Regions from separate parts of the Mesobacillus sp. MER 48 genome, predicted to be linked through region 1. Evidence: riboswitches for the same ligand, from Rfam matches in the RefSeq annotation. Region 1 holds a riboswitch; each other region holds the start of a gene.
The links. Region 1 has a riboswitch for cyclic di-AMP ahead of M3593_RS22955 (dicarboxylate/amino acid:cation symporter). Riboswitches for the same ligand answer to the same signal wherever they lie in the genome.
Positions count from the first base shown of each region.

Region 2: another riboswitch for cyclic di-AMP. It lies ahead of M3593_RS18465 (TrkH family potassium uptake protein); the one in region 1 lies ahead of M3593_RS22955 (dicarboxylate/amino acid:cation symporter).
Region 3: another riboswitch for cyclic di-AMP. It lies ahead of M3593_RS10470 (potassium channel family protein); the one in region 1 lies ahead of M3593_RS22955 (dicarboxylate/amino acid:cation symporter).

Region 1 covers NZ_JAMAUR010000014.1:38,719-42,000, reverse strand. Annotated here, with positions in the region: gene M3593_RS22955 (dicarboxylate/amino acid:cation symporter) at 740-1,963, opposite strand; cyclic di-AMP (ydaO/yuaA leader) riboswitch at 2,050-2,186, opposite strand; gene M3593_RS22950 (class I SAM-dependent methyltransferase) at 2,488-3,282, opposite strand, start outside.
Region 2 covers NZ_JAMAUR010000006.1:60,036-63,317, forward strand. Annotated here, with positions in the region: gene M3593_RS18455 (M6 family metalloprotease domain-containing protein) at 1-183, shown strand, start outside; gene M3593_RS18460 (diacylglycerol/lipid kinase family protein) at 219-1,112, opposite strand; cyclic di-AMP (ydaO/yuaA leader) riboswitch at 1,397-1,538, shown strand; gene M3593_RS18465 (TrkH family potassium uptake protein) at 1,716-3,056, shown strand; gene M3593_RS18470 (potassium channel family protein) at 3,069-3,282, shown strand, end outside.
Region 3 covers NZ_JAMAUR010000002.1:824,455-827,736, forward strand. Annotated here, with positions in the region: gene M3593_RS10460 (PspC domain-containing protein) at 463-651, shown strand; gene M3593_RS10465 (GNAT family N-acetyltransferase) at 733-1,278, shown strand; cyclic di-AMP (ydaO/yuaA leader) riboswitch at 1,436-1,585, shown strand; gene M3593_RS10470 (potassium channel family protein) at 1,662-2,318, shown strand; gene M3593_RS10475 (TrkH family potassium uptake protein) at 2,319-3,282, shown strand, end outside.

The DNA.
Region 1 (3,282 bases):
AAGATAGCATCATTATTTTGACAGGTTCGGGGCTAGAAGCCGAAAGGTTGTCAAGATAACATCGGTATTTTGACAGGTCCGAGGACAGAAGCCGATAAGCTGTCAAGAAAGCATCGTTTTTTGGACAGGTCCGAGGGCAGAAGCCGAAAAGTTGTCAAGAAAGCATCGGTATTTTGACAGGTTCGGGGGTTGAAGCCGATAAGCTGTCAAGAAAGCATCGTTTTTTTGACAGGTTCTGGAGTTGAAGCCGATAAGCTGTCAAGAAAGCATCGTTTTTTAGACAGGTCCGAGGGCAGAAGCCGAAAAGTTGTCAAGAATACATCGGTATTTTGACAGGTTCGGGGGTTGAAGCCGAAAAGTTGTCAAGAATACATCGGTATTTTGACAGGTTCGGGGGTTGAAGCCGAAAAGTTGTCAAGAATACATAGTTATTTTGACAGGTTCTGGGGCAGAAGCTGATAAGCTGTCAAGATAGCATCGGTATTTTGACAGGTTCGGGGGTTGAAGCCAAAAAGCTATCAATCATCCAGGATGATGCGGGTAGTTAGTGGCTAGTTCTTGACTCAAAACATCGTTCAGAAACCATGTTGCCATATCTGCTGCTATTTCCCACGCTAAAACCTAGCAAGCCTTTTCCTTATAATAAAAAAACAAGCGAATTATGAAAAATTCGCTTGCAAATAAATCCGTATCCTAAGTTTTGAACCGGGCCACTAACAATCTTCACCGGCTCCTTTTTTTACGCTTTTGTAGTTTCTCTTTTTCCTTCCGTCTCTGCTACAATCACGGCACAGGCAGCATCACCTGTGATGTTTACAGCCGTGCGAGTCATGTCTAGCAAACGGTCAATTCCGATAATCAGGGCGATCCCTTCCACTGGCAGGTTAACGGATTGGAGGACCATCGCCAGCATGATCAGCCCCACTCCCGGAACACCCGCGGTTCCTATGCTGGCCAGAACAGCTGTCAGGACAACCGTGATCAGTTGGGTGAAGGTCAGATCCACGTTGAATACCTGTGCGATAAAAATTGTCGCTACCCCTTGCATGATGGCGGTACCATCCATGTTGATTGTCGCACCGAGCGGTTGAACGAAACTGCTGATTGACTCAGGGACTTTTAGATTTTTCTGTGCGGTGCTCATGGAAATCGGCAGGGTAGCATTGCTGCTCGAAGTACTGAAAGCAACGCCCATCGCTGGGGCAAACCCTTTAAAGAACCAAATCGGACTTTTCTTTGCCAACAGTGCCACCGAAGATCCGTAAACGAAAATGGAATGAATCAGAAGTGCCAGCAGGACAACAGACATGTAAAGGCCCATGGCTTTGATGGCATCGAGTCCCTGGCTGCCCACTGCTGAAACAATCAGCCCGAATGTACCATATGGTGCAAACTTCATCACCAGGTTGACTAAGTACATTAACAGGTCATTCCCCTGTTCAACGAGGTTCAGTATCCCTTTCGTTTTGTTGCCAAGCATGGTCAGGGCGAAGCCGACAAAGACGGAGAAGGTGATGATTTGGAGCATGTTTCCTTCTGCAAAGGCTTGGATAGGATTTTTAGGGATAATATTTAACAGCGTATCAGAAACCGGCGGAGCTTCTTTTGACTGGAACTCCGCATTGGCGGTGTCAAAAGTACCGACATTACCAGGCTGGAAAACATAGCTCAGAGAGATGCCGATGATGAGAGCCATAGTCGTAGTCATAAGGAAATAGGAAATGGTTTTAAGGCCGATCCTGCCAAGCTTCTTCGGATCGCCAAGTCCCGCGGTTCCAAGTGTAATCGAAAAGAAGACAATTGGCACTACGAGCATATTGATAAGGTTTAAAAAGATTTTCCCCAGCGGTGTGAACACAAACTGATCGAGCTGCGGAAAAATGCCGGGTGCAAACAGATTGATCAGCAGCCCAGTGATTCCGCCGGCTATAAGGGCTATGATAATTTTGGTAGACAGTTTCATAAAGGTAACCTCCAAGTTGTGAATATTTTCCTGAAAAAGGCAATAAAAATACACAGAGGCAAAAACCACTGTGCATGAATGCAGTGTTTTCCTCTCAACACGCCTACGAGGTTAGCTGTCGGGTTCGGGTTTTGAGAGTACCCTACCTGTTAAGGATTCACCCCAATTACTAAAAAAAGTAACAATTGGTTCCCCCGCTCAAAGGATTAAGCGATTATGTATTATTTTTTTAATATAATATCAGGTTTATCCGATTTTGGGAACAAAAAAAATTTTCCTGATTCATCCCGTTGGCAATCTTCCCCCCTTGGAACCGACTAAATAACTAATTGATCCTATGGCCTTTTAACTAATTTTATTGTTTGCAATTTTGACCAAAATCCCTATAAAACCTAAATCTAAAACGTATGACGAAATCTGATAGTCACGATATATCAGTTTTTTTCACAACAAAAATGCCGGGTGAATTCCCTCCGTTTACAACTCCATTGTAATTATCTTCTTTTCCCCATTTTTCTAAAATGTTACTTCTTCCTGCCAATATAAAGTAAGTGTGTTGAAACCCCAAGAATACTAGGGTCAGTAGCTTTTTCTTTTATTAAATCAATAATTTTTCTTACTTCTTGATCACCTTTATCTCTCCAATAACTCCAACTATCATTGTTAAGTATCGCTCCTGGATTCGAACCTATTAAATCCAATGTTTCAAATCCTTGTGATTCCATAAAAGGATTGATGTCTGCAATATTAAAATAATACGCCCCTGTAAAACGTCCCTCATCAGCGTGGTTAAAGCAACCTGTTTGAGAAAACCGATTAATGGTATCCATATTATCATTCGGCTTCCAATTCATCGGATTTATCAGCGATGTAAGTATGTGCCTAATTCTGGGCATAAAAGCAACGAAAACTAGTCCGCCTTTTTTGGTTACTCTATTTAACTCTTCGACAGCCTGGATACGTTCATCTTCTTTTTGTAAATGATACATAGGACCAAGCATTAACGATGCGTCGAATTGTTCATCTTTAATCATATTAAGCTCTCTGGCATCCGCTGCATAAAACCCTTCGAATTGCCCTTCTAATTTCAATTCCTTAGCTTTATCTTTTGCGATTTCAACTAATCGTGGGGTTAAATCCGTGAGTGTTACCTTATAACCTTCTTTTGCAAGTTCCATTGAATACTTCCCGGGTCCAGCACCATTATCAAGGACGTAACCATTTTGGGGCATATGTTTTTTTATAAAATGCCAATTCACTTGGAATTCAATTGGTTCACGCTCTAATCTTCCCCACTCATCAAATTGATTGTAATAGTT
Region 2 (3,282 bases), on a different contig from region 1:
TTCAAGACTGGCAGCAAGATCACTCCTGTTTCTGGAAATGTACACTCTGGTTCTTACTACTTCTGGAAAGGCTTAAGTGATACACCTGCTGATTCTGGAATCCACGTGACGAACATCAAGGAAAACAAAGATGGATCAATCACAGCTAAATTTTTCTATAATGTTAATTCAAGCGTGAAATAAGGCTGAAAAAACCTGAGCAAGGAGTTAATCCCTGCTCAGGTTTTCTTTATGACCGGTACAAAAATATTCAGATGTCCTGGAAGAACTTTTGCACTGAATGGAAGCGGCTCGCCTTCTTCTCCGTCGATGTTGACCACATGAGGTTTGTTGGAGGATACATTCAGATAGGAGGTTCGTATATATTCGACCTCCTTGCTTTCTTCCAATTCACCTCTCAAAAGTGAAGGGATGAGGGTTGCGATTTTTGGGATGGATAACTTTTTTATGATAAAAGTGTGGAATTTACCATCATTCACGTCTGCCTCAGGGGCAAGTGCCTCAAATCCGCCCACAGAATTTGTGAGGGCAGTAAGCAAAAGGAAAGTCTCGCCTTCCCATTTCCCTCCCTCGTGTTCAACATTGATTTTAATAGCTTCGCCATTCAGGAAGGATTTTGTACCTTCCATAAAATAAGCCAGTGGGCCAAGTTTGGTTTTTTGCTCGGCGCTTACGTTGTAAGATGCTTCTGCGATCGCCCCAACTGCAAGAACATTGGCAAAATAAGACTCATTGACCTTTCCGACATCAACAGGACGAAGATATTGCTCTTCTAAAATAGAGATGGCCTCATAAGGTTCCAGCGGAATATTGAGTGCCCTGGCAAAATCATTGACTGTCCCAAGCGGTATTATGCCGAGAGCGGGCCGGTGTGCCTGTTCGGCCAGTCCATTGATGGCCTCATTGATGGTTCCGTCACCGCCCATAGCGATGACCGCATCATATAAAGCAACGCATGCTTCGGTGGCAAATGCAGCGGCATCTCCCTCTTTTTCCGTTCTTCTGATCTCTATGTCCTCATAATTGTTTCGCAATGTTTCTTCAATTTTTTCTGCATAATCATTCGCTTTTTCTTTACCTGAAGAAGGATTCACTATAACCATCGCTTTCATCCGCAACAACCTCCAAACTGTTTTGACAATCTTATTATTTACCTTTAATTCCCCGGCTATAAACCGCGTACAGGTGTGGAGAAAGGTGTTAATGAGTTAACGGAAGTGTAAAACAAAGAAAAACAGCGATTCAGTGAGAAAGTCCTTGATTTCATGTCATTATTGGGAAGAAATGAATAAAATAAGTCATTTTTGCGTTCCTTTTCATGTTTACAACCGAAATCCGGAGGAGTATGATTACAACAGTTTCAGATTTCTGGAACAAAAAACTGAATGAGTTTCATATTTCTAAATCGCTGAATCCGGCAGGAGCGGGGGAACCAATATTGTGGATGCGTCCACTTGGGGTGAAGCCTTTTCAAAAGGCAGGGCTATTCTGAGTCCTAATCCGACAGCTAACTTCGCAAGCGTTACAGAAGAGGAAGATGAAGCTTGTGTGACGACTATTCAAAAGTCCACAAGGCTGAAATCTTTTAGCCTCTGGGGGCTTTTTTGTTTTGCGTGATTTTAGATATGCTTATATCTTGATCCAGTTAAACATAACTCCCTGCCAGGAAATATTAGACGCGTAATTCCTCATACTAAGGAAAGAAGGAAAACACCATGCGTAGGAGATTGTTTATTGAGCTGGACCCTCCAAAGATACTCGTCTTAGGTTTTGGGACGATTATCCTGCTGGGGGCATTGCTGCTGTCACTGCCCTCTGCTACAACTGATGGCAAGGGGCTTCCGCTGCTTGATGCATTTTTCACTGCAACATCGGCTACATGTGTGACAGGGCTGGTTGTCGTGGATACCGGTGACACCTTTACTGCCTTTGGAGAAGTGGTCATCCTGTCGATGATCCAGGTCGGCGGTTTAGGATTTATGAGCTTTGCTACATTGCTCGCATTCATCTTGGGAAAAAGAATTTCATTAAAAGAAAGATTGATTATCCAGGAGTCTTTCAACAACGAGAACGTTGAAGGAGTCGTAAGGCTTGTAAAAAGAATCCTGATTTTCACAGCAACTGCCGAGATTGTCGGCGGAATCCTGTTATCATTCAGGTTTTCGCAGGATATGGCTGCGGGAAAAGCTATTTATTTCGGCTTCTTCCACGCAGTGTCAAACTTTAATAATGCCGGATTTGACTTGATGGGAGGTTTCAGGGGCCTTACTGCCTATGCTGAAGACCCGATCGTCAATCTTACGGTGACGTCACTGATCAGCCTGGGAGGCATCGGGTTCATTGTAATGAATGAACTATTCGAGTATCGAAGCACTCGCCGCTTGTCCCTGCATTCGAAAATGGCACTATCTGTTTCAAGTATTCTGGTAGTTGGCGGGGCTCTCCTGATTTTTATCCTGGAGTATAATAACCCTGCTACCCTGAGGCCTTTATCAGCGGCTGGTAAAATTTTCGGGGCATTTTATCAGGCTGTCACTCCAAGGACTGCGGGTTCAAATACCTTAAGCATTCCTGATTTAAAACAATCAACCTTGTTTTTGATCATCTTCCTGATGTTTATCGGCGCTTCTCCCGGATCAACGGGAGGGGGGATCAAGACTACCACATTTGCCGTCTTGATCGGTGCTGTCAAATCGCAAATCCGCGGCAGGGAAGATGTGACCTTCTTTGGAAGGAGGATGGATTTCTCCATCGTTTCCAAGTCTTTGACGGTGACCATTATTGCTATTTTCTTAGTGATATCCATGACGATGGTGTTAACTATCACAGAACCGGGAAAAGATTTTCTTATGATCTTTTTTGAAGTGGTGTCAGCCTTTTCGACTGTAGGACTTTCAATGGGCTTGACCCCTGAGCTGTCCTCATTCGGGAAAATTTTAATACTTATTACGATGTTTGCGGGCCGGGTTGGTCCATTGACACTTGCTTATGCAGTGGCCAAAAAAAGAAAAGAGGATCACTATCGATATCCAGCTGGAAAAGTGATGATTGGGTAGGAGGAGTATATTATGGCAAAGCAATACGCAGTAATCGGGATGGGGCGTTTTGGGTCCAGTGTAGCGACAACACTGTATTATGAAGGAAATGAAGTGCTGGCGATTGATAAGAGCGAGCAGCATATTGAGGAATATAAAGAGTTTGTTACACATGCGGTAATCGGAGACTCAACTGATGAGCAAACCTTGAAGGCTGTGGGGATCAGGAACTTCGAGACGGTCATCG
Region 3 (3,282 bases), on a different contig from region 1:
CGAGGATTGGTTCTCCTAATGGCAGTGGGAAATTTACTGGCCATCAGCGGCTTATCAGTTTTTGTGTTTACGCAAGATGCGAACGTTATGAAAACAGTGATTCCAAGTTTATTCAGTCTCTTTTTTGCAATCATGTTTATCATTTACATGATTTTATTTTTCGCACTTTTTGGGAGAAGCGTAAAATTAACAACTAAAAAGTTGAGACATTAAGTAATGGGTAACTCATAAATCCTAGATGGGTGGTTGTTTGAATATGAAGAATTGGCAATATACGCTGTATTTATTCATTCTTGGTGTTATTTCCTTCATCACAAAGGAAATCGTAACCTTTGCTATGTTAGGAATAATTTTGGTTTCCCTCAATAATATTCATTTCACCCTGTTAGAAATAAGAGATAATCAAAAGAAAGCTGACTAAAAAGCAGTATTCATTTTAGTTTCGATAAGAGGATGATTTAAATGAATAAAAAGTTAAGAAAGTCTTCAAAAGATAAGTCGATAAGTGGCGTCTGTGGGGGCATTGCTGAGTATTTTGGAGTTTCTTCTTTTTCAGTAAGACTAATTTTCATTTTATTGCCTGGCGCTAATGTACTGCTTTATTTAATTCTGGCTAATACGATGGCTGATAGTCCGCCTTCATTATATTAATCAAGGTGTGTGATGGAGGCATCTTTTATAGAATTAAAGGTGAGTACTTCTATGAATTTTCTGGGTGGAGGTCGTATATGAATGGCTAAAATTCAACCAATGGAAACAAACAGGCTTATCCTGAGGGAACTTAGTGAAGAGGATTATGAAGATATTCATGAATTTAAGTCAGATCAAAAAGTGGTTAAATATTTAACTTGGAGTCCTAATAGCAGAGAACAAACATTACATAGCCTTAAAAAGCAGATTGCTTTTCAAAACGAAGAAAACCGACAAATCTATGTTTTAGCGGTTGTAATAAAAAATACTAAAAAAGTCATCGGTAATGCTTTGTTTATGGTAAGAGATCAAGACTTTATAACAGCGGAAATCGGATATTTTATTAACTCAAACTACTGGAAACAAGGATACGGAATTGAAATTGTTAACGGATTATTATATTTAGGGTTTAATACTATGGATATCCATAGGATATATGCAGTATGTGATGCAGAAAATGCTGGTTCAGTCAATCTTTTAAGGAGAATAGGTTTCCGGCAGGAAGGTCATTTTATTAAAAACTTGAAGGTAAAAGGACAATGGAGAGATCATTTTCTATTTGCTATGTTAAAAGAGGAGTTTAAATAAGTTTCCTCGTTGGGATTGTTTTTAGGTTAAGGTAAGCCTCCAGTGTCTCACAAGACTCCGTAAGGTAGACTTTGTTCAAAGCAGTAAACGTAAACTATGACCAAGAAATGTTTGACAAAGGAAAAAGAAAGGCGTAGCTTATTATATTATTCCCATATAGACCTTTTTGCCGAATCTTTGAGCGGGGGAACCATTTTCTGATAAACATTGTTTATCTTGGGGTGAATCTTAGCATATTAAAGCTAGGAAGGGATACTCTCATTCCCTAATCCGACAGCTAACTCCGCAGGTGCCATAGAGAGAAGGGTTGATGAACGCCATTGGCCATTCTTTAGTTTAGGATGGTCTTTTTTATTTTTAAATAGAAGGGATGTGTAGGAGCAGTGAAAAAGCAATATGCTGTTTTGGGCTTGGGCCGTTTTGGAGGAAGCCTTGTAAAAGAGTTCTATGAATTAGGTGCAGAGGTTTTAGCAATTGACATTGATCAGGATAAAGTTGATCAGTATTCCCAATATGTTACTCATGCCGTACAATTCAACGGTATTGATGAAGAAGGGCTTAAACAAGTCGGGATAAAAAATATTGATCATGTTTTTGTTTCTTTTGGAGGGAATATTGAATCAAGCGTTTTGACATGCCTGATCTTAAAGGAAATGGGTGTACCCAAGGTCTGGGCCAAAGCACATAATGATAATCATGCAAAAGTTCTTGAAAAAGTAGGAGCAGACAGGGTGATCCATCCGGAGCGGGATATGGCTAAAAGGATCGCGAACCATATATTCTCAGATAAGATCATTGATTATATTGAGTTGTCGGAAAAGTACAGCATGGTTGAGATTGTTGCTACGAAAAAAATACATAATAAGACATTAACGGACCTGGATATAAGGGCAAGATATGGATGCAATATTGTAGGCATTCTAAGAGGGCAGGAAATCATTGTTTCCCCTCCTGCAGAAGAGGTCATTTCTATGGGAGATGTACTGATTGTGATGGGCCGCAACTCTGATATTAACCGTTTCGAGAAAGAGGGGGTATAGGTGAAACACCGCGTCATTAACCTGAATCCTTCTCAGCTACTTGTTTTGGTCTTTGCTGTGTTTATCTTCATAGGCACGATTTTGTTGAAATTGCCTTTTGCAACGGAGGACTCAATTACCTGGCTGAATGCTTTGTTCACAGCTACATCAGCTATGACAGTTACAGGTCTGGCTGTCGTTGATACAGAATCAGCCTTTACTCTATTTGGTGAAATAGTGATTGTCTCCCTGATTCAATTGGGAGGACTGGGAATCATGTCTTTTGCAATCCTTATCTATATGGTGTTAGGGAAGAAAATTGGAATCAAACAGCGGATCGTCGTGCAGCAGGCATTAAATCAAACATCTATCGGCGGGGTTATCTTGTTAGTCAGGAATTTGTTCATCTTTTCCTTAACGATTGAAGCAATTGCAATGCTCCTGCTGGCTATCCGCTGGGTGCCCCAATTTGGTTGGGGTAAAGGGCTTTATTATAGTTTTTTTCATTCCATTTCAGCGTTTAACAATGCCGGTTTTGCATTATGGTCCGACAGTTTGATGGGATTCGTGGGGGATCCAATCATCAATATTGTGATTACATTCCTATTTATCATTGGGGGAATCGGATTTACGGTTTTAGCTGACATGTGGAGGAAAAAGCGCTTCCGTAAATTGAGCCTCCACTCCAAGATGATGATCATCGGTACATTCATTATTAACCTCGTGGCAATGTTCATTATTTTTATCCTGGAATACCATAACCCCAATACACTCGGAGGATTGAATTCACTAGGTGATAAATTGTGGGCTTCTTATTTCCAGGCAGTAACACCGCGAACTGCGGGATTTAACTCCCTAGATATATCGGCCTTACAGGAAGATACGATCTTCTTATTTTTAATCCTTATGTTCATAGGTGCAGGAAGTGCATCTACTGGGGGAGGCATAAAACTAACAACGTTTTTGGTCATATTATTTTCGGTCA